Regions from separate parts of the Streptomyces sp. 8N616 genome, predicted to be linked through region 3. Evidence: riboswitches for the same ligand, from Rfam matches in the RefSeq annotation. Region 3 holds a riboswitch; each other region holds the start of a gene.
What was found. Region 3 has a riboswitch for cobalamin ahead of metE (5-methyltetrahydropteroyltriglutamate--homocysteine S-methyltransferase). Riboswitches for the same ligand answer to the same signal wherever they lie in the genome.
Positions count from the first base shown of each region.

Region 1: linked by a shared signal. The riboswitch ahead of ACTWQC_RS01375 (cobalamin biosynthesis protein) and the one ahead of metE (5-methyltetrahydropteroyltriglutamate--homocysteine S-methyltransferase) in region 3 are both predicted to bind cobalamin.
Region 2: linked by a shared signal. The riboswitch ahead of ACTWQC_RS26820 (ribonucleoside-diphosphate reductase subunit alpha) and the one ahead of metE (5-methyltetrahydropteroyltriglutamate--homocysteine S-methyltransferase) in region 3 are both predicted to bind cobalamin.

Region 1 covers NZ_JBQQBY010000001.1:308,772-319,087, forward strand. The annotation lists gene ACTWQC_RS01360 (putative cobaltochelatase) at 1-332, opposite strand, end outside; gene cobN (cobaltochelatase subunit CobN) at 329-4,030, opposite strand; gene ACTWQC_RS01370 (cobyric acid synthase) at 4,060-5,628, opposite strand; partial or broken gene ACTWQC_RS01375 (cobalamin biosynthesis protein) at 5,988-6,911, opposite strand; cobalamin riboswitch at 7,126-7,256, opposite strand; gene ACTWQC_RS01380 (hypothetical protein) at 7,546-7,785, opposite strand; gene ACTWQC_RS01385 (inorganic phosphate transporter) at 7,836-9,104, opposite strand; gene ACTWQC_RS01390 (class II aldolase/adducin family protein) at 9,308-10,009, shown strand; gene ACTWQC_RS01395 (alpha/beta hydrolase) at 10,167-10,316, shown strand, end outside.
Region 2 covers NZ_JBQQBY010000033.1:73,836-84,151, reverse strand. The annotation lists gene ACTWQC_RS26840 (HD domain-containing protein) at 186-1,415, shown strand; gene ACTWQC_RS26835 (tetratricopeptide repeat protein) at 1,864-2,847, shown strand; gene def (peptide deformylase) at 2,956-3,603, shown strand; gene ACTWQC_RS26825 (ribonucleotide-diphosphate reductase subunit beta) at 3,717-4,784, opposite strand; gene ACTWQC_RS26820 (ribonucleoside-diphosphate reductase subunit alpha) at 4,785-7,268, opposite strand; cobalamin riboswitch at 7,423-7,553, opposite strand; gene ACTWQC_RS26815 (GNAT family N-acetyltransferase) at 7,622-8,137, opposite strand; gene ACTWQC_RS26810 (YbdD/YjiX family protein) at 8,751-8,957, opposite strand; gene ACTWQC_RS26805 (carbon starvation CstA family protein) at 8,954-10,316, opposite strand, start outside.
Region 3 covers NZ_JBQQBY010000046.1:31,819-42,134, reverse strand. The annotation lists gene metE (5-methyltetrahydropteroyltriglutamate--homocysteine S-methyltransferase) at 166-2,451, opposite strand; cobalamin riboswitch at 2,671-2,890, opposite strand; gene ACTWQC_RS31415 (helical backbone metal receptor) at 2,976-3,695, shown strand; gene ACTWQC_RS31410 (TDT family transporter) at 3,661-4,866, opposite strand; gene ACTWQC_RS31405 (LysR family transcriptional regulator) at 4,937-5,923, shown strand; partial or broken gene ACTWQC_RS31400 (glycoside hydrolase family 5 protein) at 5,967-7,894, opposite strand; gene ACTWQC_RS31395 (gamma-glutamyl-gamma-aminobutyrate hydrolase family protein) at 8,089-8,796, opposite strand; gene ACTWQC_RS31390 (amino acid permease) at 8,837-10,276, opposite strand.

The sequences.
Region 1 (10,316 bases), on a different contig from region 3:
GAGGCGCCGACCGGCAGTTCGACCATCCGGGCCGGCCGCGCGACACCGGGACCCGCCTCGTGCGGCCCGTCCGGGCACGCCGCGTCCGGAGCCGCCGGATCGCACGAGAACCGGCAGCCCGGCACGACATCCACCGGCGGCATCAGTGCGGCCAGGGCGCGTACGGCCGTCGACTTCGCCGTGCCCTTCTCGCCGCGCACCAGCACCCCGCCCACCGCGGGGGAGACCGCGTTCAGCAGCAGCCCGAGCCGCAGGTCGTCCATCCCGACGATCGCGGTGAACGGGTAGTTCGGGACACCGGAGCCGGCCGTCGTGGGTGTCGTGGTGCTCATGCGTCGCCCTCCAGATCGCCTTCGAGCGCGAGGTAGGTCTCCCGGAGGCGCTCCAGCGTCTCCGGGTCCGGTTCCGCCCACAGGCCGCGGTCCGCGGCCTCCAGCAGCCGCTCCGTGATGCCGCGCAGCGCCCAGGGGTTGGACTTCTCCATGAACTGCCGGTTCTCCGGGTCGAAGACGTACTCCGCCGACAACTTCTCGTACATCCAGTCGTCCACCACGCCGGCCGTCGCGTCGTAGCCGAAGAGGTAATCCACGGTCGCGGCCATCTCGAACGCGCCCTTGTAGCCGTGCCGCCGCATCGCCGCCATCCAGCGCGGGTTGACCACCCGGGCCCGGAAGACGCGGTGCGTCTCCTCGCCCAGCGTCCGCGTCTTCACCTGGTCCGGCACCGCGCTGTCGCCGACGTACGCCTCGGGGGAGCCGCCCGTCAGGTGCCGGACCATGGCGACCATGCCGCCGTGGTACTGGAAGTAGTCGTCGGCGTCGACGAGGTCGTGCTCGCGCGTGTCGACGTTCTTCGCCGCCACCTGGATGCGGCGGAAGGCGGTCTCCATATCACCCCGCGCCTGGCGCCCGTCAAGACCGCGCCCATACGCGTAGCCGCCCCACACCGCGTACACCTCGGCCAGATCCGCGTCCGAGCGCCAGTTTCTCGCGTCGATCAGCGGCAGCAGCCCGGCCCCGTACGCGCCCGGCTTCGAGCCGAAGATACGGGCCGTGGCCCGGCGCCGGTCGCCGTGCTGCGCGGTGTCATCGTCGGCGTGAGCGCGTACGTAGTTGGACTCCGCGGGCTCGTCCAGCTCGGCGACCGCCCGTACCGCGTCGTCGATCAGCCCCACCACATGGGGGAAGGCGTCGCGGAAGAAGCCGGAGATCCGGACGGTCACATCCACGCGCGGCCGGCCCAGCTCCTCCAGGGGCACGATCTCGAAGCCGGTCACCCTTCGCGAGGCGTCGTCCCATACCGGGCGGCAGCCGAGCAGCGCCAGGATCTCGGCAATGTCGTCGCCCTGCGTACGCATCGCCGACGTGCCCCAGACCGTGAGGCCCACGGACTTCGGGTACGCGCGCGTGTCGGCCAGGTAGCGGGCGATCAGCGAGTCCGCGAGCGACTGGCCGACCTCCCAGGAGAGCCGGGAGGGGATCGCCTTCGGATCGACCGAGTAGAAGTTGCGGCCGGTCGGCAGCACGTTGACCAGACCACGCGTCGGCGATCCCGAAGGCCCGGCCGGAACGTAGCCGCCCTCCAAGGCGTGCAGGACGTTGCCGATCTCGTCGGTCGTACGGGCCAGCCGCGGCACGACCTCGCGGCAGGCGAACTCCAGCACGGCCACGGCGTCCGCGCAGGAGGGGCTTGGGGGCGTCTCTCCAGAAAGCACAGCAGGCCCGCCCAGGACCTCGGAGACCAGACCGGGGGCCGCGGCGGCATCCCATCCGCGCGCCTCCAAGCCCTCCGCGAGGCGGCGGCACAGCTGCTCCAGCAGGTCGATCGCGTCCGCGGCCGTACGGGACGGTCCGTCGACCAGCTCCGTCAGCTCCACCGGCACCTTGACCGCCGCGCCCGGCTCGGCCAGCAGCTCCTTCTCCACCAGCCCGAAGTGCCGGGCGAGCGCGGCCCGCAGGCCAGGCAGCGCCTCTGCCCTGCCGCCCCACACCTGTGAGGCGCGCAGCACGGCCAGTACGAGGTTGACGCGGGCCTCGCCGGCCGGCCCGCCGCCCAGGATGTGCAGCCCGTCGCGGATCTGCACATCCTTGATCTCGCACAGGTAGCCGTCGATGTGCATGACGAACTCGTCGAACTCGTCGTCGTCCGGCTGCTCGTCGACGTGCAGGTCGTGGTGCAGCTCCGCGGCCTTGACCAGGGTCCAGATCTGCGCCCGCACGGCCGGCGCCTTGGCCGGGTCGAGATCGCTCACGAGCGCGTACTCGTCGAGCAGCTGCTCCAGCTTGGCGAGGTCGCCGTAGGTGTCGGCGCGCGCCATCGGCGGTACGAGGTGGTCGACGACCGTGGCGTGGCCGCGGCGCTTGGCCTGGGTGCCCTCGCCCGGGTCGTTGACGATGAACGGATAGACCAGAGGCAGGTCGCCCAGGACGGCGTCCGGGCCGCAGGACGCGGACAAGCCCAGGCCCTTGCCGGGCAGCCACTCCATGGTGCCGTGCTTGCCCATGTGGACGACGGCGTCGGCCCGGTAGGTGTTTTCCAGCCAGCGGTAGGCCGCCAGGTAGTGGTGCGAGGGCGGCATGTCCGGGTCGTGGTAGATCGCGATCGGGTTCTCGCCGAAGCCGCGCGGCGGCTGGATCATCACCACGACATTGCCGAACTGGAGCGAGGCGAGAACGATCTCGTCGCCGTCGACGTAGAGCGAGCCCGGCGGCTCTCCCCAGTGCTCCAGCATGCTGTCGCGCAGCTCGGGCTCCAGCTGCGCGAACCACTCCTGGTAGTCGGCCAGCGGCACGCGCGCGGGGGCGGCGGCGAGCTGCTCCTCGGTCAGCCACTCGACGTCGTGGCCGCCCGCGGCGATGAGTCGATGAATCAACTCGTCGCCTTGGTCGGGATGGCCCTCGACCGCGTACCCGGCGTTCCGGAGCGCGTCGAGCACCCGTACCGCCGAGGCGGGCGTGTCCAGGCCCACGGCGTTGCCGACCCGCGAGTGCTTCGTCGGGTAGGCGGTGAAGACGACCGCGAGCTTCTTCTCCGCGTTCGGCTTGTGCCGCAGCGCCGCGTGGCGTACGGCGATTCCGGCGACGCGGGCCGCGCGCTCCGGGTCGGCGACGTACACCGGTACGTCGTCCTCGCCCGTCTCCTTGAAGGAGAACGGCACGGTGACCAGCCGCCCGTCGAACTCCGGGATCGCGACCTGCATGGCCGCGTCCAGCGGGGACAGCGCGGCGTCCGACTCCTCCCACGCGGCCCGCGAGGAGGTCAGGCACAGCCCCTGCAGCACCGGCACATCCAGCTCTGCCAGCGCGCCCACATCCCACGCCTCGTCGTCGCCCCCGGCCGACGCGTCGCTCGCTCGCGTGCCTCCCGCCGCCAGCACGGTCGCCACGATCGCGTCCGCCCGGCCCAGCAGCTCGTAGAGGCCCTGGTCCGCGCCCCGGAGCGAACCGCAGTACACGGGAAGCGCGTTGGCGCCCTTCGCCTCGATGGCATCGCACAGCACATCGACGAAGGCGGTGTTCCCGGACAGGTGGTGGGCCCGGTAGAAGAGGACCGCGACCGTGGGGCGTGCGGCATCGCGCGCGCGCTCCCCTTGTGCGCCTGCTGTGTGCACGCCGAACGTCGGCATCTGCCGCGGCGGTTCGAAGCCCTCGCCGCTCATCAGCACGGTGTCGGACAGGAACCGCGCGAGCTCGGCGAGGTTCGACGGGCCGCCCTCCACGAGGTAGCGCAGCGCCTCGGCCACGACACCGGCCGGGACCGACGACTCGGCCATCAGCTCCGCGTCCGGCACGGATTCACCGCCCAGCAGCACGGTCGGCACGCCCGACGCGCGCAGCGCCGCGAGCCCGTCCTCCCAGGCCCGCTTGCCGCCCAGCAGCCGTACGACGGCGATGTCCGCGCCGTCGAGCAGGCCCGGCAGATCGGCCTCGGCATCCACGCGCGCGGGATTGCCGATCCGGTACGCGGCGCCGGAGGCGCGGGCCGCCAGCAGATCCGTATCGGCGGTGGACAGCAGCAGCACAGTGCTCACGGTGGCCCCTTCGATTCGTGCGTTGTCCTTCATGGCGCCCCCGGCGGAACGCTGTGACCCGGCATCCCCGGCGGAACGAACGGCAGCCCGGACGGCGCGCCGTCCTCGATCAACTGCAGCAGCGCGTCCGTATCGGCGTGTTCCTCGATCAGGTCGCCCAGGCGGTCCAGCTGCTCCTCGCGCAGCGCCCCGAACGACGTATCAGGAGCGGGTACGAAGCGGCGCCCGGCGTCCTTCGCGACGCGCCGCAGAAAGGCGCGCCGGAACCCGTCGCTCTCCAGCGAGCCGTGCCAGTGCGTGCCCCAGACGGGCCCGACCCTGCAGCCGTCGAGACCGCGGCCCCGGCCATCGGAGATGAACGCCTCGTCTCCGCCGGTCACCTCGGCCACGCCGTGGTGGATCTCGTAGCCCTCGACGCGCTCGCCCAGCGCCTCGCCCACCGGCCGCGCGAGGGTCTTCTCCGGCGCGAAGCGAACCCGTACGGGCAGGAGCCCGAGCCCGTCGACCGCCCCGGCCCGCGACTCGACGTCGTCCTCGATGCGCTCGCCCAGCATCTGGAAGCCTCCGCAGACGCCGAGCACCGGGCGGCCCTCGGCGGCACGCCGGGCGACGGCGGCGGCGATACCGCGCTCGCGCAGCCACTCCAGGGCGCGCACGGTGCCGCGGGTGCCGGGCAGCACGACCAGATCCGCGTCGGCCAGCTCCTCCGGGCGGTCGACGAACCGCACCACCACGCCCGGTTCCGCGGCCAGCGCGTCCACGTCGGTGAAGTTGGACATCAGCGGGACCGCGGCGACCGCCACCCGCAGCACGTCCTCGCCGTGCGGCGGGGCGACGACCGACTCGCGCACCGCGCCCCGCAGCGACACGCGCAGGCCGTCCTCCTCGTCGATGCCGAGCCCGTGCGCGTACGGCAGCACACCGAAGGTCCGCCGCCCGGTCAGCCCGCGCAGCATCTCCAACCCCGGCTCCAGGAGGGCGACATCGCCGCGGAACTTGTTGACCAGATACCCGGCGACGAGCGACTGGTCCTCGCGGCCGAGCAGCGCCGTCGTGCCGAAGAAGGAGGCGAAGACGCCGCCCCGGTCGATGTCCCCGACCACCACGACCGGCAGCCGAGCGGCCCGCGCCAGCCCCATGTTGACGATGTCGGTGCGCCGCAGATTGATCTCGGCCGGGCTCCCGGCCCCTTCACAGATCACTGCGTCATACGTGCCCCGCAGCTCCTCCAGGCACGCCACGACGGTGCCGAGCAGCTCCTCCTGCCGCCCTCCGTGGTAGCGGCTGGCGCTCAGCTCGCCCACCGGCTTGCCGAGCAGGACGACCTGGCTGCTGCGGTCGCTGCCGGGCTTGAGCAGTACGGGGTTCATGAGGGCCGTCGGCTCGATACGGGCGGCCGCGGCCTGCATGGCCTGGGCCCGCCCGATTTCGGCGCCTTCGCGTGTCACGAACGAATTCAGTGACATGTTCTGCGCCTTGAAGGGCGCGACGGATACGCCCTTGCGGGCCAGCCAGCGGCAGATGCCGGCTGTGACGACGCTCTTGCCCGCGTCGGATGTGGTCCCGGCGACCAGCAGCCCGCCGCCCCTGCGATTCATGACCGCTCCTTCCGGGCCCCGGGAACGCGCGCGTCCCGACCGCGCCGTCCCGCGAGCCCAAGCCGCCGTACGACCCCGCTCCCCGGCAACCCCGCCTCCGACCGCGCCGGTGCCGGCCCCTCCGCGCGCGGCCGCTGCGGCCCTGGACCCCTCAGCCCCGGACCCTCCGTCCCCGGGCGTTCCGCGTCCGGGATTTCCCACCCGCCCGCCCTGAAAGGGGCGTCCGGGTGGGAAAACCGTGCCGCAAGGCCGGTGTTCGCGGCGCGCCGGTCTCTCGCGCGGATGCGCGCTGCGTCGGCGGACGTGGCGCGCAGCGCGGTCCGGAGCGCGCCCGGCGCCGGTGGTGCGGCGCCAGCCCACGCCAGCCGTGCGCCCACGCACGCCGCCAGCGCGAGCGCGCTCACGCGCCGCGAAAGCCGTACCGCACGCTCGATGTCCTCCACCGCCACCGGGCGGTTGCCTTCCCCCAGCACAGGACGGTGCTCGACCCGGCCGCCGTACGCGAGGGTGCCCCCGAGCCGTACGCCCAGCGCGCCCGCGAACGCGGCTTCCACAGGACCGGCATTGGGGCTGGGGTGCTTGCGCGCATCGCGGCGCAGGACGCGCCACGCGCCGCGCGGGTCGGGACCCGCCAGTACGGCCAGCGCGGCGGTGAGCCGGGAGCCCGGGAAGCCCACGAGGTCGTCGAGGCGGGCCGAGGCCCAGCCGTAGCGCCGATGGCGCGGCGACTTGTGACCGACCATCGCGTCAAGGGTGTTGACCGCCCGGAACCCCACCAGCCCCGGCACGCCCGCCGCCGCGCCCCAGACCAGGGCGCCCACGACCGCGTCCGAGGTGTTCTCGGCGACGGACTCCACGACGGCGCGCGCGATCTGCCGCTCGTCCAGGGCCTGCGGGTCCCGGCCGCACAGGTGCGGGAGGCGGTCGCGGGCCACTTCGATGTCGCCTGCCGCCAGCGCGCCGCCCACGGCCCGCGCCTCGCGGCCGAGCGACGTGCCGCCCAGCACCGACCAGGTGGCGACGGCGGTCAGCGCCACGGCTGCCGCGGGGGAGCGGCGTACGGCGCGCGACAGCGCTGCTGCCGCGGCCACGGCGCCGCCCGCGCACACAGCGGCGTGCAGGGCGCCGTACGCGCGGTGGTCGCGCCACAAGCGCCGCTCGACGGCGGCCGCGGCCCGCCCGAAGGCGGCAACGGGGTGACCGCGCCGCGGATCGCCGGCGACGAGGTCGCAGGCGAAGCCCAGCGCGGCGCCGTACACGAAAGAGGCGTGTTCGGCACGCATCGGATCAGGACGCCGTCGTGCCTCGGAGGGAACGCGCGCGGGGGGCACGCGCGCGTAGGGAACACGGCCGTGGGGAACACGGGCGGCGGGAGAGCGCGACGACGGTTCTTGAGGAACGGCGGGTATGACGCGAACGGCGCGTACGGCGGCAGCCGGGCATGACGATATGTCCTCACTCAGGGTCCGCGCCCTGGCTCGACGTGACCGGCGGTGAGAGTCTCCTGGCTCCCGGATCGGCGCTTCCCCCGGCCTTCCAACCCGTCGCTAAGGGCCGTGACTTCTGGGGTGGGGGAGCGCTCCCCGGTGACAGTGGCGGGACCGCGCCGGATTCGCACCGGCTTCCTCTCCTGCCGCCGTTTGGCTCCGGCAGTCCACCACGGCCTGCGAACGCCCGTCAACTTGCCCCTTGACCTGCGGCAGGACCTCACACGCCCGCGGCCGGGGAACGACTGCGATCGTTCCCCGGCCGCGGGCACGAAGGGCTGCCGCCAACAGGGGCGGGTGGGGCCATCGTTGTCCCTGCGCGGAGACGGAAGCGGAGCCCGCTGCCGTCGCCCCACGTGCCCCCGCGCGCGTGGGGCGCATGACGAGCGGTGCCCGCGCAGGGGCGCATGGCGAGCGGCGCGGGGCTCCGTCAGGCGACGATCAGGTAAATCCCGTACGCGACGGCCGCAGCGCACAGCGCGTAGCAGGCGTACGCGCCCCCGCGCGCGAGGACCGGCGGTGCACCGGTCGCGGCGACCGTGCCGTCCGGCTGCGGCTGCGCCTTCCTGGAGCTGCCGACGATGCCGAGCGTGAACAGGCCGACCATCCCGACGGTGACCAGGAGGCTGACGCCGAAGACCTGGCCGAGTGCTGCCCAGTCGATGTCCATGCGGATGCTTCCTTCTTGCTCTCTCGACCGATCTCGATTGATCCCGGCGCCTAGGCCGTGACCTTGGCGGTGGCGGACTGGGACTTGGACTTGGACTGCGACTGGGGCGGCGCGCCGGCCGTCTCCTGGGCTCCGGTGGCGGCGGTGCCCACCGGCGGCGGGGAGACGGACTTGATGGCGGCCGTGACGACGCCCTCCGGCTCTGCGCCCTCGACGCCGTCGACGTCGTTGACGTTCGTGTGGTCGACCGGCCTGCGGCGCGAGGCGATCCAGATAGCGGCACAGGCCGCAAGCGCGAGCACGGCGACACCGGCGACACCCGCGGTGCCCTGCTTCGCCAGCAGCGCAGCGGCGCCGCCGACCACACCCGCGGCCGGCAGGGTCAGCCCCCAGGCCGCGAACATCCGGCCCGCCGTGGACCACCGCACCACGCCGCCCTTGCGGCCGAGCCCGGAGCCCATCACGGCGCCGGAGCAGACCTGGGTGGTGGAGAGGGCGAAGCCCAGGTGGGAGGAGGCCAGGATGGTGACCGCGGCGCCGGTCTGGGCGGCGAAGCCCTGCGGCGGCTGGATGTCGGTGAGGCCCTTGCCCATGGTGCGGATGATCCGCCAGCCGCCCAGGTAGGTGCCGAGCGCGATGGCGAGACCGGCCGAGGCGATGACCCACAGCGGCGGGGCGGCGTCCGGGGCGAGCGCGCCACCGGTGATCAGCGCCAGCGTCATCACACCCATGGTCTTCTGCGCGTCGTTGGTGCCGTGGGCCAGGGAGACCAGCGCGGCCGAGGCGATCTGCCCGGCGCGGTAGCCCTTGGCGGTGGCCTCCGGGTCGGCGTTCCGGGCGGCGCGGTAGGACAGCCGGGTCGCCAGCAGGGTGGCGATGCCCGCGACGACCGGCGCGGCGACGGCCGGGATCAGGACCTTCATGACGACCTCGTCGCCGTGGACGGCGCCGAGGCCCGCCGAGGCGACGGTCGCGCCGATCAGGCCGCCGAAGAGGGCGTGCGAGGAGCTGGAGGGGAGACCGGCCAGCCAGGTCAGCAGATTCCAGACGATGGCACCCACCAGACCCGCGAAGATCACTTCGGGCTGGATGCCGGATTCATCGACGATGCCTTTGGAGATGGTCGCCGCCACCTCGACCGAGAGGAACGCGCCGACGAGGTTGAGGACCGCCGACATCGCCACCGCGGTCTTGGGCCTGAGAGCCCCGGTGGAGATGGTGGTGGCCATGGCGTTGGCGGTGTCGTGGAAGCCGTTCGTAAAGTCGAACACCAAGGCCGTGATGATCACGATCCCGATGAGAAGCGTGATGTGTTCCATTCACCCAGGCAATCAGTTTGATGGTCAGTGGCTGCCGTGACCGTAGGGATGTCGAGTGAACGGAAGGTGAACTGGATGGGGCGTTGGGGTGCTGTCGTATCCATGGAGGTTGGATCTCGGCCGGGCGCAGAGCGGCACAAACCGACTGGTGGTGCCGCCACCGCTGAATTCTGTGAAACAGATCACTGTCTTTGAGGTGAACTTTGGAGTCGCTGCACAGCCCCTCGGCACCCCTGGTGGAGGCCTGGGCCGACGTTGTCGCCACGGCCCGCCGCACGGTGGCCGACGGCCTGGTCGTGGGCACCTCGGGGAACGTGTCCGCCCGCGTCGGGGACACCGTTCTCGTGACCCCGACCGGCGTGCCGTACGACCGGCTGGCTCCGGACGACCCCGTCGGCGTCGACCTCTCTGGCCGCCAGGTCCTCGGTGAACTCAAGCCCACCAGCGAGCTGCCCATGCACCTCGCCGTCTACCGCAACACCGGCGCCGCGGCCGTCGTCCACACCCATGCCGTCCACGCCACGGCCGTCTCCACCCTGGTCCCCGAGCTTCCGCCCATCCACTACATGACGGCGGCGCTCGGCGGACCGGTGCGCGTCGCCCGATACGCGCTCTACGGGAGCGACGAATTGGCCGAGAACATGCTCCGCGCGCTCCGCGACCGCAGCGGATGTCTGCTGCAGAACCACGGCACCGTCGTCCACGGCGACAGCCTCGACGAGGCGTACGACCGCACTGCGCAGCTGGAGTGGATGTGCAGGCTCTGGCTCGCCGCGCGCGCCGTACCCGGGCGTGAACCCAGCCTGCTGTCCCCGGACCAGCTCGCGGAGGTGGCGGAGAAGCTCCGCGGCTACGGCCAGGGCGACGGCGAGGGCAACCGCCGGCGCGACGGCGAGCGGAGCTGACCCCGCCGCGTCCCGGACCCGCGAAGCTGTCCGGGACCCGCGAAGGTGTCCGGGACCCGCGTAGGCGTCCGGGACCCGCGTAGGCGTCCCGGACCCGCGTACGCGTACGGTGTCCGCCCGCTGGCCGCTCGCTTGGCACCCGACCACACTGGTACGGATGCGCCTGCGTACAGCGGCGGCCGTGGCGGCCGCCACCCTCCTCGGTGCCGGCGCGGCCGCCGTGGCGGCCGGGCGGTACGCCTGTGACGCTGCCCTGAAACCCTCGCGCGTCCGGCCGCTGCCCACCGACCCGCAGCTCACCGTCCAC
Region 2 (10,316 bases), on a different contig from region 3:
CAGACGCGCCGGGCCCTGGCGCGGCGGCGGCCACGTCTGGGTCGGCAGAGGGGCATGAGGCCGCAGCGGAGGGCGCCGCCGGTGGCGGGGCGGTGGCCCGGTGGGAGCCCGGCGGCAGCGGTGGGCACGCGACGCACGCGCATGGGCGGCATCGGGCTCCGCACGGGCGGCGGGGACACGCGCGCGTGCCCTGGGTCGTGGTGGGAGTGCGGGTCGTCGCCGCCGGGGTGGGGGGCGCCGGTTTCGGGTGGACGCTGTGGCACGGCGTCGACGAGCCGGGGACCGCGCTCGCCTTCGGGGTGCTCATCGCCGTCGGCGAGCTCGTCCGCGGGGGGCCCGACGGCCGCGAGGCCGCGCCGCTCGCCGCCGCCGGAGCCCTCGCGTACGCGCTGCTCGGGGAGATCGCGGGGCACCCCGCGACGCACGGCGTTCCCCAGGTCGTCACCGTCGTCGGCGCCGCCGCCCTGGCCGGCACCGCCCCGCACGTCGCTTTCGGCCGCGCCCCCATTCTCGACCACCTCGCCCGCCGCGTGCTGACGGCCGGCTTCGCGGCCACCTGCTTCCAACCCCTCTATGGGTCCGGCGCGTTGGACGAGTGGCTCGGCCAAGGCCCGTACTACGCCGTCCTGCTGCTCCTGCTCCTCACCCTCACCTGCCTCTGCGACGCCGTCCTCGGCGCCGCGCTCGCCCGCGCCCGCACCGGCTGGCCGTACGGCCCGCTGCTCCGCGACGAGCTGCGCGCCCTGCTCGGCGTCGGGTCCGCGATCTGCGCGACCGGCGTGGTCATCGCCCTCGCCATGGCCGTTGCCGGGCTCTGGGCGCTTCCGGTGTTCTGCGTGCCCCTGCTGCTCACGCAGTTCTCCTTCCGCCGCTACGCCGCCGTACGGGCCACCTACCGCCAGACCATCGCCTCGCTCGCCCGCGCCACCGAGATCGCCGGCTACACGCCCACCGGTCACGCCCGCCGGGTCGCCGCGCTCAGCCGGGCCGTCGGCCGCGAGCTGGGCCTGTCGGAGCCCGACCTGACCGTGCTGGAGTACGCGGCGCTGATGCACGACATCGGCCAGCTCTCCCTCGTCGACCCGGTTCCGGCGGGCGCCACCGAGCCGCTGCCCGCCGAGGAGCAGCGCCGGATCGCCCTGCTCGGCGGCGCGGTCGTACGGCAGACCGGGGTGCCCGCCGAGGTCGCCGTGGTCGTCGAGCGGCAGGCCGACCCGTACCGGGAGCAGCCGCTCTCGGCCCGGATCGTCCGCACCGTCAACGCCTTCGACGACCTCGCGGGCTGCGGCGGGGGCCTCGGCGGTCCGCTCTGTGCGCTCGAGCGGCTCCGGCTCGGCACCGCCAGGGACTACGAGCCGCGGGTCGTGGAGGCGCTGGCGCGGGTGCTCGCGCGCGGTGGCGGCCCGCCGTCGTGAATCCGGCGGGAATCCACCGGCGAAGCCCGGCCGTCAACCGTGCCCGCAGCGCCGGCCGTGCATCCAGCCCGCAGCGGGCCGTGAACCGAGCCGCGAGCCCGCCCGCAAGCAGCGCCGTACGTGCCGCAGCGGCGCTTCGACCAGCGGCACCCAGCAGGTAACAGCCGTCCCTGAAGCCGCAGAACCCGTGGGTAATGAGCGGACGCTGAGACGGGCATGGTTGGATGCGAGGAGAGGGGGTTCGGAGTTCGCCCGGGCGGCAAGGAGCAGTGGTGAGCGTCGGGATCCAGGCTGAGATGACGGGCAATCTGTGGCAGGTTGTCCTCAAGGAGGGCGACGCGGGGTACGTCGTACTGGAGGGGCACGTCCTGGCCGTCATCGGCTGACCCACACAGGGCGCACACCAAACACGGCAAAAGGACACGGAGCGAACCGGCAGGCGGGAATCGTGAGGATCTTCGGCAAGGTACGGCATCGGCCCTCCGCCTCGTGGCGGCAGGCGACCGACCGGGCTTTCACTCTGATCGGCGACGGCCGGTACGAGGACGCCGGGGCCCTGCTCACGCAGGCTGCCGATCTCGAGCCCTGGCTCTCCGAGTCCTGGTTCAACCTCGCCCTGCTGCACAAGTTCCGGCACGACTGGGAGCAGGCGCGCGCCGCGGGGCTGCGCGCTGTCGCGCTCCTCGACCGCGAGGCGGGCGCGCCTGACTGGTGGAACGTGGGGATCGCCGCGACCGCCCTCCAGGACTGGCCGCTGGCCCGCCGCGCCTGGCAGGCGTACGGGCTGAAGGTGCCCGGCGAGGGCGCCCCGGCCACCGAGCCGGTCGGTATGGAGCTGGGCAGCGCGGCGGTGCGCCTCTCGCCCGAGGGCGAGGCCGAGGTCGTCTGGGGGCGCAGGCTCGATCCCGCGCGGATCGAGGTGTTGTCGATTCCGCTGCCGTCGTCCGGGCGGCGCTGGGGCGAGGTCGTGCTGCACGACGGCGTCCCGCACGGTGAGCGGATCACCTCGGCGGGCCCTTCGTACCCCGTCTTCGACGAGATCGAGCTGTGGGCGCCCTCGCCGGTGCCGACCTGGGTGGTGCTGCTCGAGGCTGCAGCGGAGTCCGACCGGGACGCGCTGGAGCAGCTCGCGGCCGACGCGGGCTTCGCGGCCGAGGACTGGTCGTCCTCGGTGCGGCTGCTGTGCCGCTCGTGCTCGGAGAGCCGGATGCCCAGCGACGAGGGCGACGGCGAGCAGCACCTGGACCCCCACGACCACAGTGAGCCCGGCCACCCGGGGCCGCTGGGGCACAGGACGGCGGGCGACCTGTGGGTGCCGGAGCGGGAATGCGGGATCGCGGCGCCCTCGGGGCTCGTCCGCGGCCTGCTCGACGGGTGGGTCGCCGACAGTCCGGACACGCGCGCGTGGCGCGATCTGGAAGAGGTCTGCTGAGTCCGGAGGGTCTTGAGGACCTGGCCCGCCGCCGTCGCCACTGGCCGTACCCTGTACGGAGCCCTGTCACGGGCATCGCATCAGGCATGAGGAAGGCGTACGGCGGAGATGGCGCAGCAGGAGAGCGGGCAGCAGGTGGCGGATGCCGAGGCGGAATCCTCGGAGTTCATCGACGACACGGTGGACGCCGAGGCGCGGGAGAAGGCGCACCGCGAGCGCGGCACCGCCCGCCCGATCACCGTCGTCGGCAACCCGGTGCTGCACCGGCGCTGCAAGGACGTGACCGAGTTCGACGACAAGCTCGCGCAGCTCGTCGACGACATGTTCGCCAGCCAGCGGGCCGCCGAGGGCGTGGGCCTCGCCGCCAACCAGATCGGCGTCGACCTGCGGGTCTTCGTCTACGACTGCCCGGACGACAACGGTGAGCGGCACGTGGGCGCGATCTGCAACCCGGTGATCGACGACCTGCCCGCCGAGCTCCGGGTGCTGGACGACTCCAACGAGGGCTGCCTGTCGGTGCCGACCGCCTATGCCCCGCTGGCCCGCCCCGACTACGCGGTCTGCCGCGGCCAGGACCTCCAGGGCAATCCGATCGCGGTCGAGGGCACCGGCTACTTCGCGCGCTGCCTGCAGCACGAGACCGACCACCTGAACGGCTACCTCTACATCGACCGGCTGTCGAAGCGGGACCGGAAGGACGCGCTCCGGCAGATGGCCGAGGGCACGCCGCGCTACGAGACGGTCCCGAACGACTGACCTTCTCCGTGCTCGCGTAAGGGGCGGCCTCCTTTGAGGCCGCCCCCTTACCTGTGCGCCATGCTTGGGGGCTGCCGCAGACCCGCGACACCGGGCCTGCGGCAGTCGGTCGTTCAGAAGTCGTCGTCGAAGGCGACCGAGCCCTCGACCGCCACCTGGTACGCGGACGGGCGGCGCTCGAAGAAGTTGGTCAGCTCCTGGACGTTCTGCAGCTCCATGAAGGAGAACGGGTTCTCCGAGCCGTAGCGCGCCGGCAGCCCCAGGCGGCGCAGCCGCTGGTCCGCGACGCACTGCAGATACTCGCGCATCGAGTCGGTGTTCATCCCGGGCAGGCCGTCCCCGCACAGGTCGCGGGCGAACTGCAGCTCGGCCTCCACGGCCTCCTCCAGCATCGCCGTGACCTGCTTGCCCAGCTCCTCGTCGAAGAGATCCGGCTCCTCCTGGCGGACGGTGTCCACGACCGAGAAGGCGAACTCCATGTGCATCGACTCGTCACGGAACACCCAGTTCGTACCGGTCGCCAGGCCGTGCAGCAGACCGCGCGAGCGGAACCAGTAGACGTAGGCGAAGGCACCGTAGAAGAACAGGCCCTCGATGCACGCCGCGAAGCAGATCAGATTGAGCAGGAAGCGGCGCCGGTCCTCCTTCGTGCGCAGCCGGTCGATCTCTTCCACCGAGTCCATCCACCGGAAGCAGAACTGCGCCTTCTCGCGGATGGACGGGATGTTCTCGACCGCGGCGAAGGCGGCCGTGCGGTCGTCGGGGTCGGGGAGGTAGGTGTCCAGCAGCGTCAAGTAGAACTGGACGTGGACGGCCTCCTCGAAGAGCTGGCGGGAGAGATAGAGACGCGCCTCTGGGGAGTTGATGTGCTTGTAGAGGGTGAGGACGAGGTTGTTGGCGACGATCGAGTCGCCGGTCGCGAAGAAGGCGACCAGGCGGCCGATCATGTGCTGTTCGCCCGCGGAGAGTTTGGCGAGGTCGGCCACGTCGGAGTGGAGGTCAACCTCCTCCACGGTCCAGGTGTTCTTGATCGCGTCGCGGTAGCGCTCGTAGAAGTCCGGGTAGCGCATGGGACGCAGGGTCAGCTCGAAGCCCGGGTCGAGAAGGTTTTTGGAGGTAGAGGTGTCGGCGCGAAGCGCCGTCTTCGAGGGGTGGTGGTCGGGTGACGGGTGGGCACTCATTTACTGGCAGGCCTCGCAGGACTCGGGGTTCTCAAGGGAGCAGGCGACCGCCTCGTCGGGGGCGGCCTGCTGGACTGGAATGGTCGCCGCGGTCGCCGCGGTCGCCGCGGTCGCCGCGGTGGCGGCGGTGTCGGCCGTCGCCGCGGTGGCGGCGCGCGCGGACTGGGCGATCCGCGTCGCCGGGCGCGACCGCAGGTAGTACGTGGTCTTCAGGCCCTTCTTCCACGCGTACGCGTACATCGAGCTGAGCTTGCCGATGGTCGGTGAAGCCATGAAGAGGTTCAGCGACTGGCTCTGGTCGAGGTACGGCGTACGGGCCGCGCCCATGTCGATCAGCGCCCGCTGCGGGATCTCCCACGCCGTCCGGTACAGCGCCCGTACGTCCTCCGGAATCCAGGTGAAGTCCTGCACCGAGCCGTTGGACTCGCGCAGCGCCTCCCGGGTCTGCGCGTCCCACACGCCGAGCCGCTTGAGCTCCGCCACCAGGTAGGAGTTGACCTGGAGGAACTCGCCCGACAGCGTCTCGCGCTTGAAGAGGTTGGACACCTGCGGCTCGATGCACTCGTACACGCCCGCAATGGAGGCGATCGTCGCCGTCGGCGCAATCGCCAGCAGCAGCGCATTGCGCATGCCGGTCCGGGCGATACGGGCGCGCAGCGCGGCCCACCGCTCGGGCCAGCGCGGCTGCGCGGCGTAGTGGTCGGGGTGCAGGACGCCACGCGCGGCGCGGGTGGCGGACCAGGCGGGGGGAGGGCCGTGCCGCTCGGCGAGGGCGCACGACGCCTCGTACGCCGCCAGCATGATGCGCTCGGCGATCTGCGTGGAGAGCCGGGCGGCCTCGGGGGAGTCGAAGGACAGCTTCAGCCGGAAGAAGACGTCCTGGAGGCCCATCACGCCGAGGCCCACCGGCCGCCAGCGCTCGTTGGAGGCCGCGGCCTGCGGCGTGGGGTAGAAGTTGATGTCGACGACCCGGTCGAGGAAGGTCACGGCGGTACGGACGGTGGCGTCGAGCCGCTCCCAGTCCATCTCGCCGTCCTCGCCCAGGTGGGCGGCGAGGTTGACCGAGCCGAGGTTGCAGACGGCGGTCTCGCCGTCCTCCGTGACCTCGAGGATCTCGGTGCAGAGGTTGGAGGAGTGGACGACCCTGCCGGGCTCGGCGGTCTGGTTGGCGGTCCGGTTCGCGGCGTCCTTGAAGGTCATCCAGCCGTTGCCGGTCTGCGCGAGGGTGCGCATCATCCGGGCGTAGACCTGGCGGGCCGGGATCTGCTTGACGTAGCGGCCCTCCGCCTCCGCCTTCCGGTACGCGGCGTCGAACTCCGCGCCCCACAGGTCGACCAGCTCCGGTACGTCCGCGGGCGAGAACAGCGACCACGGCCCGTCCGCCTCGACCCTGCGCATGAACTCGTCCGGGATCCAGTGCGCGAGGTTGAGGTTGTGGGTGCGGCGCGCGTCCTCGCCGGTGTTGTCGCGCAGCTCCAGGAACTCCTCGATGTCCGCGTGCCAGGTCTCGAGGTAGACGCAGGCCGCGCCCTTGCGCCGCCCGCCCTGGTTGACCGCGGCGACGGAGGCGTCGAGGGTGCGCAGGAACGGCACGATGCCGTTGGAGTGCCCGTTCGTGCCGCGGATCAGCGAGCCGCGCGAGCGGACGCGGCTGTACGGCAGGCCGATGCCGCCCGCGTGCTTCGAGAGCCGCGCGATCTGGTGGTAGCGCTCGTAGATCGAGTCGAGCTCGTCCAGCGGGGAGTCCAGCAAATAGCAGGAGGACATCTGCGGGTGGCGGGTACCGGAGTTGAAGAGGGTGGGGGAGCTGGGGAGGTAGTCGAGGCGGCTCATCAGCCCGTAGAGCGCGGCCACTTCGCCGACAGCCCGCTCCGAGCCGTCCTCCGCGAGTCCGCAGGCCACACGGAGCATGAAGTGCTGCGGGGTCTCGATGACCTGACGGGTGATGGGGTGGCGCAGCAGATAGCGGCTGTGGAGGGTGCGCAGACCGAAGTAGCCGAACCGGTCGTCGGCGCCGCCGGCGAGGGCGGACTCGACGAGCGCGTCGAGGCGGGCGGCGTGGGCGCGGACGAACTCGGCCGTGGCGTCGGCGATCAGGCCCTCCCGGTGGCCGGTCGCGACCGAGGCGGAGAAGGAGACGGCGCCTTGGCTCGCGGCCTCTTCGGCGATGGCGCGGGTGAGCAGGCGCGCGGCGAGCCGCGAGTACTCGGGGTCCTCGGAGATGAGCCCGGCCGCCGCCTCTGTGGCCAGCTCCCGCAACTCGGCCTCGTCGGAGCCCGCGTGGCGGCCGCGGAGCGCGGCCGCGGCGACCCGGCCCGGGTCGGTCGCGGGCAGGTCGGCGGTGAGGTCGGTCAGGGTGCGCAGCAGGGCGGCGCCGGGGCCGCCGGCGACGCCCGCCTCCACGGCTGCTGGTGCGGTCACCGCGGCTGTGGCGGGCTCCGATACGGACTCGCGTGACGCAGGATCCGCGGGCGCGATGGTCACGTGGCTCTCCCTCGCTCGGCTGGGGCCGCGAGGGGTGGTGCGCCACGGGCGCGTGCGGGCGTACGTCACCCCCGGGAAAGGGCGGCAGCACACCGCGCAGCGTCCGTCGGCCCAACCCACGAGACCCGGGACGATTCGCCGCCCGGTCCGGTCGAGCCGGGCGGTGCTGCCGGCAGGTCCTCGGACTCGGGACATGCGCGAACACGCACATCCACACCGTTGCGGGACAGTTCCGGATTCGCACCGGATTCCCCTGTGGTGGCAGCGAGCACGAGCATACATCTTGTGTCGCCGTCCGTGCGCACCCCTACATATTGTGTCAGCGGGGGAACGGGGTAGAGGCGGTGGGTGAGTTACTCCGCCGCCGTCCCGAGCTCGGCGGTGAACACCCACAGCGGGAACCCGGGTATCGGCTCCCAGTCGCGCTCCGGAGCCCGTACGAACCCCAGCCGCTCGTACAGCCGGTGGGCCGTCAGCATCCGCTGCTGGCTGGACAGGACCATACGCCCGAGGCCCAGCTGCCGCGCCCGCTCCAGGCACGCCCGTACGAGCCCCTCTGCGGCCCCGCGGCGCCGCGCCGCAGGCGCCACCGCCAGCATCCGGAACTCGGCCTCCCCGGGCCCGGCCACGTTCGCATACGGGCTCCCCGGCGCTACGAACGCGACCCCGCCGAGGAGTTCATCGCTCGCCCCGTCCGCCGCCACCAGCACCTCCGTGTGCTCAGCCCGGCTCCTGACATCCCGCAGCTGTTCCAGGTACGGGTCCGAGGCCCCGAAGTCGAGCAGCCCGTCCCCCAGGTAGGCCTCCGCCGTGATCTCCCCGAGGGCGTCGAACTCCTCCGGGCGGGCGGCACGAATCGTGATGTCCATGAGCATCAGTCTGCAGGAGGCGTCTGACACCCGTCACCGGAGATTCCGCGGGCCCGGACGCCGCGTCGGATGCCGACGGCACGGACGCCGTCGGCGTGGACTCCGTGGTGATGGACGCCCGCGGCGCGGACCCGGGCGCGTGCACCACGGCCACCGCCGCCGTGCACACGAGCATGCCCGGAGCGGCGACAGTGTCTTGCCGAACATCGCGAAGCGGCCGACCACCCACGCGATCGCGGCCCAGAAACCGGGGAATACGGGGGCGCGACGCCGCCCGCGCAGAGGGTGATCCCGGTGAAGAGCACGGCACTTGTCGTGCAGCCGCCGGCGGACACGCTCCACCACGGTCGCCGCGACCAGGCCCACCATTCCCATGAAGGGAAGGGTGTACGTCCACGCGGGCGTGGACGAGGGCCCGCCAGACGCCGCCGACGACCAGCAGCACCCCGCCGAGGCCGAGACCGAGACCCGCCGTTCGGCAAGGCCGTCGAGCTGCCCGATCCCGTGGGAATCACCGTGGAGACCGCGCCTCTCAAGGACTGGGTGCGCTGACGGCGAACGGCCGCCGCAATCCCCGGTGGCGGGGTACGGCGGCCGTCCTACGACCACGAGTTCAACAGCAGCGGAAGCCCTCCCGCGGGTCGGCCTCCCGCGCATCGGTGCGCTGCCGCTCGAACTCGCGTCGGCTCAGCACCTCCGCCCGCGGGTCACGGGCCCGGGCGTGGGCGACGTACCGGTCGTACGTCGCCTCGCCCGACGCCTCGCGCCAGAACCAGCGGATCTTCGAGGCCGTCCTGCGGAGGCCCGCCGCGCCTTTCACGGCTGGGGCTCCCGGTCGCGGGCTCCGCCCTGCTCCCCGGAACCGGCGTCCGCACCGACCCCGGCCGCCACGAGCTCCGCCTTCTCCTCCTTGGTCGGGAAGAGCCCAGCGGGGGCAACGATCTTCGACTCCTCGAATGGCACTTCGTGCAGCGTGACGCTCTGCGGGTCGCGGATCGCCTTGTAGCAGACCCGGCCTGCGTCGGCGATCACCACGACGATGAGGAGCGCGAAGAGCGCCGCGAGCACGCCGTCCACCGTCGCGTTGGTGACGATGGTGTGCATGTCGTCCATGTTCTTGGCGGGCGGCAGGACCTTCCCGGCGTCGATGGCCTCCTGGTTGAGGGCCCGCTGCTTGAAGAAGCCGACCCGCGGGTCGTCGGAGAAGACCTTCTGCCAGCTCGCGGTCAGCGTGACCGCCGCGTCCCAGGCCAGCGGAACCGCCGTGACCCAGGCCCACTTCAGCCGCCCGGACTTCACCAGCAGCGTCGTGCAGACGGCCAGGGCGACCGCCGCGAGCAGCTGGTTGGCGATGCCGAAGAGCGGGAAGAGCTGGTTGATGCCGCCCAGCGGGTCGTGTACGCCGACCCACAGGAAGTAGCCCCAGCCGCCCACGACGACGGCGCTGGCGAACCACACGCCCGGCTTCCAACTGACCTGCCGGAACGGCTTGTAGACGTTGCCGAGCATGTCCTGGAGCATGAAGCGCCCGACCCGGGTGCCCGCGTCCACCGTGGTGAGGATGAACAGCGCCTCGAACATGATCGCGAAGTGGTACCAGAACGCCTTCAGCCCGGCGCCGCCGATCACCGAGGAGAAGATCTCCGACATGCCGAGGGCGAAGGTGGGCGCGCCGCCCGTACGGGAGAGGAGGCTCTGCTCCTCGACCGACTTGGCCGCCGCGGCGAGCTGGTCGGGCGAGATGGAGAAGCCGAGGCCGGCCACGGCCTGCGATGCCGAGTCGACCGTCGAACCGATTACGCCCGCCGGCGAGTTGACCGCGAAGTACAGCCCGGGGTCGATGATGCAGGCGGTGATCATCGCCATGACGGCGACGAACGACTCGGTCAGCATGGCGCCGTAGCCGACCATCCGGATCTGCGTCTCCTTCTGGATCATCTTCGGGGTGGTGCCCGAGGAGACCAGGGAGTGGAAGCCGGAGAGCGCGCCGCACGCGATGGTGATGAAGACGAACGGGAAGAGCGACCCGGCGAAGACGGGCCCGTTGCCGCTCGTGGCGAAGCTGGTCACCGGGTCCATCTTCAGCGTCGGCAGCGCGATGACGACGCCGAGCGCCAGCAGTGCGATCGTTCCGACCTTCATGAAGGTCGAGAGGTAGTCGCGCGGCGCCAGCAGCATC
Region 3 (10,316 bases):
GCGACGAGGAGCAGGCGCTCGCCGAGATGCTGCGGGATCACTGCTCGCTCTGGACGGTGGGCTTGAGGAACGCCGCGGCGCGCCCAACTCTTCCCACCCCGCCCGCCCTTTCAAGGGCGGGCGGGGTGGGAAAAGACGACCGGGCGCGCCGCGCCGGTCCCGGCGTCAGGCCGCGAGGGACGACCGCACCTCGCGGGCCGCGGCCGTCATGTTCTCCAGCGCCGCGTCCGCCTCCTCGGGCGAGCGGGTCTTCAGCCCGCAGTCGGGGTTGACCCACAACCGCTCCGGTCGCACTGCCCGGAGCGCCTGCCGCAGCAGATCCGCGATCTCCCCGGCGGACGGGACGCGCGGCGAGTGGATGTCGTACACACCCGGGCCCACCTCGCGCGGATAGCCCGCCTCCGCCAGCTCGCCCGCGATGCCCATCCGGGACCTCGCCGCCTCCAGGCTGATCACGTCCGCGTCCAGGGCCTCGATGGCGGGCAGGATTGCGCCGAACTCCGCGTAGCACATGTGCGTGTGCACCTGCGTGTCGGCCCGGACCCCGGCCGTGGTGAGCCGGAACGCCTCGGTGGCCCACGCCAGATACCCGGCCCGCGCGGACCGCCGCAGCGGCAGCAGCTCGCGCAGCGCGGGCTCGTCGACCTGCACCACCGCCGTGCCCGCCGCCTCCAGGTCGGCGACCTCGTCGCGCAGGGCGAGGGCCACCTGCCGGGCGGTCTCGGCGAGCGGCTGATCATCGCGTACGAAGGACCAGGCGAGCATGGTGACAGGACCTGTGAGCATGCCCTTGACCGGACGCTCCGTCAGGGACTGGGCGAAGCGCGTCCACTCCAGGGACATGGGCGCGGGCCGCGACACGTCCCCGGCGAGGATCGGCGGCCTGACATAGCGGGTGCCGTACGACTGGACCCAGCCGTGCCGGGTCGCCAGGAAGCCGTTCAGCTGCTCGGCGAAGAACTGCACCATGTCGTTGCGCTCGGGCTCGCCGTGCACCAGTACGTCCAGACCCGCCTTCTCCTGGAAGGCGATCACGTCCCGGATCTCCCGCTCGATGCGCTCCCGGTACTCGTCCTCGGTGAGGCGGCCGGTCCGCAGGCCCGCGCGGGCGGCTCGGAGTTCGGCGGTCTGCGGGAAGGAGCCGATCGTGGTCGTCGGCAGCGGAGGCAGGCCGAGCCGGGCGCGCTGGGCGGCGGCCCGTACCTCGTACGGCTGCGGGCGCCGGGTGTCCGCAGCCGTCACCGCCGCGCAGCGCTCCCGTACGGCCGCGTCGCGGGTGAGGGCGGAACCGGCACGCGAGGCGCGCGCGGCACGGGCAGCGGCGAGCTGCGGGGCCACCGCGTCCCGGCCGTCGTTCAGGGCGCGGGCGAGGACCGCGACCTCAGCCGTCTTCTGCCGCGCGAAGGACAGCCAGCGGGCGACCTGGGGGTCCAACTCCCGCTCGGCTGCCGCGTCCAGCGGCACATGCAGCAGCGAGCAGGAAGGCGCGGGGTCCACCCGCCCGGCCAGGCCCAGCAGCGTCGCGAGGGTGCCGAGTGCCTGCTCCAGATCGGCGGCCCAGACGTTGCGGCCGTCGACCACGCCCGCGATCAGGCGGCGGTCCTGCAGACCTCCTATGGCGGCGAGCGCGTCCACATTCGCCGCGGCCGGTCCGGTGAAGTCCAGGGCGAACCCCTCGACCGGGGAGTCCGCGAGCACCGGCAGCGCCTCGCCGAGCCCGTCGAAATACGAGGCGACGAGCAGCTTCGGCCGCGCGGGCACGGCGCCCAGGTCGCGGTAGGCCCGCGCGGTCGCGCTCAGCACCGCGCCCGGCTGGTCCTGGACGAGGACGGGCTCGTCCAGCTGCACCCACTCGGCCCCGGCCTCCCGCAGATCCGCGAGCAGCGACGCGTACACCGGCAGGAGCCGGTCCAGCAGAGTCAGCGGCTGGAAGCCCGGTGCGGCATCCGGGGCGGGCTTGGAGAGCAGCAGGAAGCTGACCGGCCCGAGCAGCACGGGGCGGGCGGTGAACCCCGCGTCCCGGGCCTCGGCGAATTCCCCCACCTGCTTGCGTGAGTCCGGGGCGAAGACGGTGTCCTGGCTCAACTCCGGTACGAGATAGTGGTAGTTGGTGTCGAACCACTTGGTCATCTCCAGCGGCTGCACATCCGCCGTGCCACGGGCCATGGCGAAGAAGGTGTCCAGCTCGCCGAGTCCGGCCGCGCGGTGCCGGGCCGGGACGGCGCCAACGGCCCATGCGGCGTCGAGGACGTGGTCGTAGAGCGAGAAATCGCCGGTGGGGATCTCGTCGATGCCCGCGTCGCGCAGCTCGCGCCGGACACCGGCGCGCAACGCGGCCGCCGTGCGCAGCAGTCCCTCCTGGGTGATGCGTCCTGCCCAGTAGCCCTCGACGGCCTTCTTCAGCTCCCGGTCGGGGCCCTGCCGGGGGTAGCCGTGCAGAGTCGCCCGCACGCGTGCGGTGTGCGGGGCCTGCGCGGTCTGCGGCGATGTCGCGGTCTGCGCTGTCTGTGCCGTCTGCGCGGTCTGTGAGTCGGTCACGGAACTCTCCTTCGCGAGTTCGTCAGCGACCTCGGGAAGGCGGAGCACGCGAAGACGGGAACGCTCGTACGTACGCCGTACGCCCCTGCCGCCGCCGACCCGCCCTCGAGGTCCCGGTTGGCCGCACCCCACGGCGGGGCACGGGCAGTGGCAGGTCTTCGGACTCGCGGGCGCGCCTGATGATCTTGCCAGGCACCTACTGGCCGTCGCTTCCCGGACGCCGGGCGTCCAGTGCGTAAGACGGCGGTCGTTCCCGCTCACCGCTGCGGGGCAGTTCCGGATTCCCACCGGATTCCCTCTTGCGACGCTCCCGCCTGGGGGGCGGGGCGAACCAGCTGCACGGCCAGCGTAACGCCTGTACGCAGATGATCAATGTGCCTGTGGACAACAGGATTCCGCGCCCCCAGGATTCCGCGCCCCGTGCGTAGGGTGATCGCATGCGCGTCGTATCGCTCGTGCCCTCCCTCACCGAGGCCGTGGCTGTCACCGCGCCCGGGCTGCTGGTCGGCGCCACTGCGTGGTGCAGCCACCCGGCGGGCCTCGACGTGGCACGGGTCAAGGGCACCAAGAACCCCGACGTGCCCGCGATCATCGGGCTCGCCCCCGACCTGGTGATCGCGAACGAGGAGGAGAACCGCGAGCCCGACCTGGCCGCGCTGCGCGACGCGGGGCTCGAGGTCCTCGTCACCGAAGTGCGCACGCTGGAGCAGGCGTTCGCCGAGCTGGTGCGGGTGCTGGTGCGCGGCTGCGGGCTGGCCCGGCCACGATGGCTGGACGAGGCGGAGGCCGCCTGGCAGGACGTGCGGCCGCCCGGGGACCGGCTGACGGCCGTCGTGCCGGTCTGGCGGCGGCCGTGGATGGTCCTCGGCCGCGACACCTTCGCGGGCGACCTCCTCGCGCGACTCGGCGTCGACAACATCTACGCCGGGCACGCCGACCGCTATCCGAAGATCCGGCTCGACGAACTCAACGCGGCGGGCGCGGACCTCGCCGTGCTGCCCGACGAGCCGTACGCCTTCGGGGCCGGCGACGGCCCCGAGGCCTTCCCCGGCCTGCCGTGCGCGCTCGTCAGCGGCCGCCATCTCACCTGGTACGGGCCGTCGTTGGCGCAGGCCCCGGACGTCATCGGCGCGGCGCTGCGAGCAGCCGGCCGCTGAGCGTGGCACGCAACGTGCGGAATCCGGCGACGGCCCAGGCCGCCACGAGCAGCGCGAAGAGCGCCGCGGCCGACCAGCCGTACGCGTCGAGGCCCGTGTGCCGGGCCAGCGCCTCGGCGCCCGTGACACAGGTGCCGACCGGGAACGTGAACGCCCACCACGTCATCGAGAACGGCATCCCGCGCCGCACTGCCCGTACGGTCAGCGCGGCGGCGAAGACGAGCCAGAGGAGGGCGAACCCCAGCACCGGCACGCCGTAGAGCACCGCGAACGCGCCCAGCGCCTCGGCGTACGGAGCCCGGACCGCGCCGCCGCGCGCCGCCTCCGCGAGCTGACCGGCCGCGGTCACCGACTGGCCGAGGGGCCCGAGCACGAGGAAGAGCGCCGGGGTGAGGGCGGGCGGCAGCGGGCCGTGGTGGAGCAGCCGGGCGACGATCAGGGGCAGGAGCAGGAGCGTGGCGAGCAGGCTCATGCCGAAGAGCGAGAAGCAGCCGAGCAGCATCGCCTCCCGCCACTGGCCCGCGGGCAGGTGCGGTACGAGCAGCGGGCCGAGCGCCGCGGGCACCATGGGCGCGACGACGGGCAGCAGCCACACGGGGGAGGCGTCGCCGGGCCCGATCCGGTGCCGGGTGACCATCAGATACGGGATCGCGGCCGCGGTGACCAGGCCGGCGGCCGTCCCCGCGGTGAACAGCGCGGCGGCCACGGCGAGGGCAGCGGGTCCGCCGATGAGATCGCGCCCCACGAGGAGCGTCGCGGCGCCGACCGCGGGGAACGCCATGGCCGGGCAGCCGTAGAAGGGCGCGATCGCGGGGTCGAGGAGATGGGCGCGGGCCCGGTCGCGGTGGCGTATCCAGTGCGCGGCGCGCGCGAGGAGCAGCGCGGCGAGCATGAGCGCGGCGAGCGCCCACACGGCGGTGATGACGGTGGTGAACACGGCGCTGGATACGGCCCGCAGGGCGGGCGGGGCGGGCAGGCCGGGGGAGCCGGGGGAGCCGGGGGAGCCGACCCGCAGACCGGCTCCGGCAGTGGCCACGATGGCGGTGCCCATGACGGTCGCGTACCAGTTGGGCCCGAGTTCGCGCACCGAGACCCGCGCCCGGCGCTCGGGGGCGGGCGCCGGCCCAGCGCCGGACAGGGGACGGGGGCGGGACTGCGCGAGGGTGGCCATGCGAGCACCCTCGCGGGCGCCCGGCCCGCCCACCAGGGACCACCGGGCTATGAGGGCATAACCTGGCTTTATGAGTAAGCGGCCCAGAGTCCCCGAGGACCCGCCCGAGCCGACTGCCGGGAAGCGGCGGCGCGAGGCCGCCGTACCCGGCGCGCCGCTCGCCCACCGGGTTCCCGACCTGGGCGCGCTGGAGTTGCTGCTCGCGGTCGCCCGGCTGGGCAGCTTGGGGCGCGCGGCCGGGGAGCTCGGGATCACACAGCCCGCCGCGAGCAGCCGTATCCGTTCCATGGAACGGCAGTTGGGCGTGGCGCTGGTGGACCGGTCCCCGCGCGGCTCCCGGCTCACCGACGCCGGTGTGCTCGTCACCGATTGGGCGCGCCGGATCGTCGACGCCGCCGAGGCCTTCGACGCCGGGGCACAGGCGCTGCGCGCCCGCCGCGACTCGCGGCTGCGGGTGGCAGCGAGCATGACCATCGCCGAGTACCTGCTGCCCGGCTGGCTGATCGCGCTGCGGTCACAGCGCCCCGGGACCGCCGTGTCGCTGCTCGCGGGGAACTCCGCCGCCGTCGCGCAGCGGCTCCTCTCCGACGACGCCGACCTCGGCTTCGTCGAGGGCCTCGACACGCTGCGGGGCCTCGACGGCGCCGTGATCGGACACGACCGGCTCGTCCTCGTCGCCGCCCCCGTCCACCGCTGGACCCGCCGCCGTAGTCCGGTCGGTGCGGACGAACTGGCCGCGACTCCGCTGATCCTGCGCGAGCGCGGCTCCGGCACCCGCCAGGTCCTCGACGCGGCTCTCGCCGCCCACGGCGGGCTCGCAGAACCCCTGCTGGAGCTGGCCTCGACCACGGCCGTGAAGGCCGCCGTGCTGAGCGGCGCCGGGCCGTCCGTCCTCAGCGAACTCGCCGTCGGCGAGGAGCTCGCCGCCCACCGGCTGGTCGAGATCGCCGTCGAGGGCGTCCCGCTGCGCCGCGATCTGCGCGCGGTCTGGCCCGCTGGCCGCCGCCCTGCGGGCCCGGCCCGCGACCTGCTGTCCCTCACGCGCCGGGCGCGCTGACGGCCGTACGGCTCCCCGCGGTGTCCCCCCCCCGCCCCGCCGCTCACCCCAGCTTTCTGCAGAGCAGCGCATCCGGTGTCTTCGACGATCCCACGCGCCCGGTGTACGCGACCCCGGCCGCGTACTCGTCGTCCGCGCACTGGCCCTTATAGCGGCCGTACGCGAAGTCGCCGCCCTTGGCCGCCGCCGGCCGGTCGTCGCCCCGGTCGAACCACACCGTCCGGCCGTTCGTGCCCAACGCCGTGCCCGCCTCCGCGCACAGGGCGGCGGAGACGGCGGCTCCGCGCACGCTGTAGCCGATGAGGAAGTGGCGGGCCGGGCACTGGAGTTTGGTGTACCCCGAGGCCCAGTCGCCGCCGCCCGGTTCGACGTACCGTTCGTCGCGGACGACCTCGTGCCCGCCCCCCGCGGGCCAGAGGCCGCGGGCGCCTGCGTCCGTGCACAGCCCACGGTTCCCGGTGTGGCTGAGCCCGGCGAGCCGCTGCCCGTCCGGGCACGCCGCCTTGCGCGCGCCGGAGTCCCAGTCCGGCAGCGCGCGCATCCGCAGCGACTGGACGAAGTCCCCGTGGTCGGGGCTCAGCATGGACCAGCGGTCGACCGGTTCGACCTCGCCGGTCTTTCCCCGGGAGTTGATCAGCCGGAGCCAGGCGGAGGCGCGCCAGTCGTCACCGTCGAACAGGCCCATGCGCTCACCCGCCGCGTTCCAGTGCAGCAGGGCCCAGCCGTTGCCCTTGCGGTTCTCGTGCCAGCCGACGAGCGGCCAGTACGCGAAGTCGGCGTCGGTCTCGACGAGATAGTCGACGAAGTTGCGGAACCAGGCCCGCTGCTTCTCGCCGGTCTCCTCCCGCCCGCCGGCCCCGAACTCGCTGATCCACACGGGGGCGGTGAAGTGCCGGTCGCGCACGGACGTGACGTAGAAGGCCTGCCGGTGCAGCACGTCGTACAGCTCGGCGCTGCTGAAGTCCCGGTAGCGGGGGTCGGAGGTCTCTCCGGCGCCGGTGGCGCCGCTGTGGTTCGGTCCCGTGTAGTCGTAGAAGTGGGCCGAGTACACGAGCTTGCCGGATGTGACCAGGGTGTGCGAGAGCCGCTGGACGGGCTCGAGGGTGGGGCGCCCGTGGGCGAGTCCGTCGACGGGGATGCCGGTCCAGTTGATGCCTTCGACGATGACGAGGAGGTCCGGGTTGCCCTCCTGGAGGATGCGGTCGCCGAGCCGCTGGGAGGCGGCGAACCAGTCGTGCCGGTCGCCCAGGCCCCAGTTGGGGTCGTCCCATACGGAGCGGCGCACCTCGTTGTAGAGGTCGGCGCCGGCCACGCGCGCGTTGTGCCGGTAGCGGCGCACCATGAACAGCCAGTCGCTCTCCCAGGTCGCGTCGCTCTGGCTCGCGTTCCAGCGCTCGTTGCCGTCCACGCCGCAGCACCAGCGCGAAGTGTTGGTGTGGTTGTTCAGGATCACCGCGAGGCCCGCGTCCGTCAGCGCCTTGACTGCGGCGTCGTAGACCTGGAGGGGGGTCTTGCCCCGGAGCTCCGGGTTGGCCGCCACCGCGGCGTCGGGGACCGGCCGCCGGTCGTGCACCATCTCGTTGGAGAAGGGCAGCCGGACGCTGTTCAGTCCCAGCTCGCGGAATCCGGCCACGATCTCACCGACCGGGGCCCGGTCCAGGCCGAGCGGCATACGGTCGGACTTCTCGCCCGCGTGGTTGCGGGCCGGGTCGTCGGGGCTGCCGGAGCCGGTCCACGTGCCGCTCGCGCCGTGCCAGTTCCCGGACTGAGCTTGAACCGGTGGCCGTCGGCGTCGACGATGTAGCGCCCTCTGGTGCTCAACGGGGGCGTCCAGGCCTCAGCGGGCCGTACGGCGGAAGAACCTCCGGAGGGACTGTCGGGGGGAGTGTCGGAGGAGCTTCCGGAGGGCCGGGCGGCGTGCGCGGCCGGCGGCTCGGCCCCGGCGCGCGGAACGGCCGCAGCCCCCACCAGAAGGCCCAGTACGGCGGCGGCCAGCGCCGACCTGATGACGGACTTTGTCACGGCCACCCGTTTCCCTCGCACCGGGGAGGGTCAGGGCCCCGGTGAGTTGGCATGTGTGTGCGCCTGGCATGTACGCGCCATGATGCGGTGCCCGGGCGAGGATGAACAGGGGCAACCGGCCGGAGTCTGACCTCAACCGGAACTCACAGCGACTGAGCCGCCGCCACCAGCGCCTCCATCAGCCGCAGGTCCTCGCCCGCCTCCGGGTGCCACTGCACGGCCAGGACGAAGCCACTTCCATCGCTGAGTTCCACCGCCTCCAGCGTGCCGTCCTCCGCGTGCGCGGAGGCCAGCAGCCCGCGCCCGAGCCGGTCGACCGCCTGGTGGTGGTACGTCGGCACGGCCATCGCCTCCGGCAGCACCTCGCTGAGCCGCGTCCCGGGCACCGGCTTGACCTCGTGGTGCTCGAACACCCCGGGCGGCCCGCAGTGCCCGTCGTGCCCGACCGACTCCGGCAGGTGCTGCATGAGCGTTCCGCCGAGGACGACGTTGAGCAACTGCATCCCGCGGCAGATCCCGAGCAGCGGCGTGCCGGTCGCGAGCGCCGCCTCGATCAGGGCGAGTTCCCAGGCGTCCCGCTCCCGGTAGGCAGGCCCGGTCTGCGGGTGCGGCTCGGCCCCGTACCGTTCGGGCTCCACGTCCGGGCCGCCCGAGATGACGAGCCCGTCGACCAGCGCCACCGCCGCCCTGGCCTGCTCCGGGTCGTCCGGTGGCAGCAGCGTGGCCAGACCACCCGCGTGCTGTACGAGGCGGTGGTACCCGGCGGGCAGCACAGCCGCCGGCAGATCCCAGACCCCCCAGCGCACCGAGGGCTCCAGGTACGTACTCAGGCCGATCACGGGTTTGGCCACGCTGCTTCCCCTGTCCAACGGTCGTCCGTCCGGTCGCCCCTCAGAATTCCAGTTCGTGCTCGATGGCGGCCAGTTCTTCGGGTGTGCCCTGGACTTTCGGGCCGGTGAACCACTTGCGGGCCGACACCAGCCACCAGGTACCGGCGAAGCCGAGGACGATGACGACGGCGAGGGGGGTGTAGTTGAAGGTGGCCGCCGTGACCGGGCTGGTCGTCGGCAGCATGAAGAGCACGGAGATGACCACCGTCCACGCGACGGCGATGACGCCGACGGGCCTGCTCCAGCGGCCGAGGTGCCACGGGCCGCGCTGGAACCGCTCGCCCTGCAGCAGGCGGAGGAACGTGGGCAGGACGTAAGCGATGTACAGGCCGATCACGGCGATCGAGGTGACGGCCGCGTACGCCGTGGCGTTCCACAGGTACGGCAGGCCCAGCAGGAAGGCGCCCCCGGCGGCCAGCCAGACCGCGTTGGTCGGGGTCTTGGTCCGCTTGTTGATGCGGTGCCACACCCGCGAGCCCGGCAGGGCGCCGTCCCGGGAGAAGGCGTAGATCATCCGTGAGTTGGCCGTGACCGACGACATGCCGCAGAAGAACTGGGCGCCGATCGCGATGAGCAGGAGCAGCTTGCCGCCGGTGACGCCGAGCGCGTCGATGAAGATCTGCGCCGGCGGGACGCCGGTCGCGCTGCTCAGCGCGCCGTCGTAGTCCTGGATGGCGAAGGTGATGCCGACCAGCAGAATCCAGCCGGCGACCAGGGAGACGAGGATCGACATCACGATGCCCCGCGGGCCGGCCTTGGCCGCGTCGTGCGTCTCCTCGGTCATGTGCGCCGAGGCGTCGTAGCCCGTGAAGGTGTACTGCGCGAGCAGCAGGCCCAGCAGTCCGACGTAGAGGCCGGAGTGCCAGCCGGTGTTGTTGACGAAGTGCGTGAAGACGAAGGAGGCGGACTGGTGCTCCGACGGCACGACGACCAGTGTGCCCACGATGACCAGCACGCCCACCACGTGCCACCACACGCTGACGTTGCCGAGGAGGGAGATCAGCTTCACGCCGAAGGTGTTCAGCAGGCCATGCGCCACCAGCACCAGACCGAACAGCATGATCGTGTGCTCCGGGGTGGCGGCGAAGCCGAACTGCAGATCCAGCAGCGCGTTCAGGAAGAACGCCGCTCCGAAGTCGATGCCCGCGGTCACCGCCACCTGGCCGAGGAAGTTGAACCAGCCGGTGAACCACGACCACGCCGGGCCGTGTCTGGGGGCCAGCTTCGCCGCCCAGTAGTACAGGCCGCCCGCTGTCGGGTAGCTGGAGCAGACCTCGGCCATGGCCAGGCCCACGAACAGCGTCATGATGCCGACCAGCGGCCAGCCCCAGGTGATCAGGGCCGGTCCTCCGGTGTTCATCCCGAAGCCGTACAGCGTCAGGCAGCCGGAGAGGACCGAGATGATGGTGAAAGAGATGGCGAAGTTGGAGAACGCCGACATCGAACGGGCGAGTTCCTGGGCGTACCCGAGCTCGTGCAGA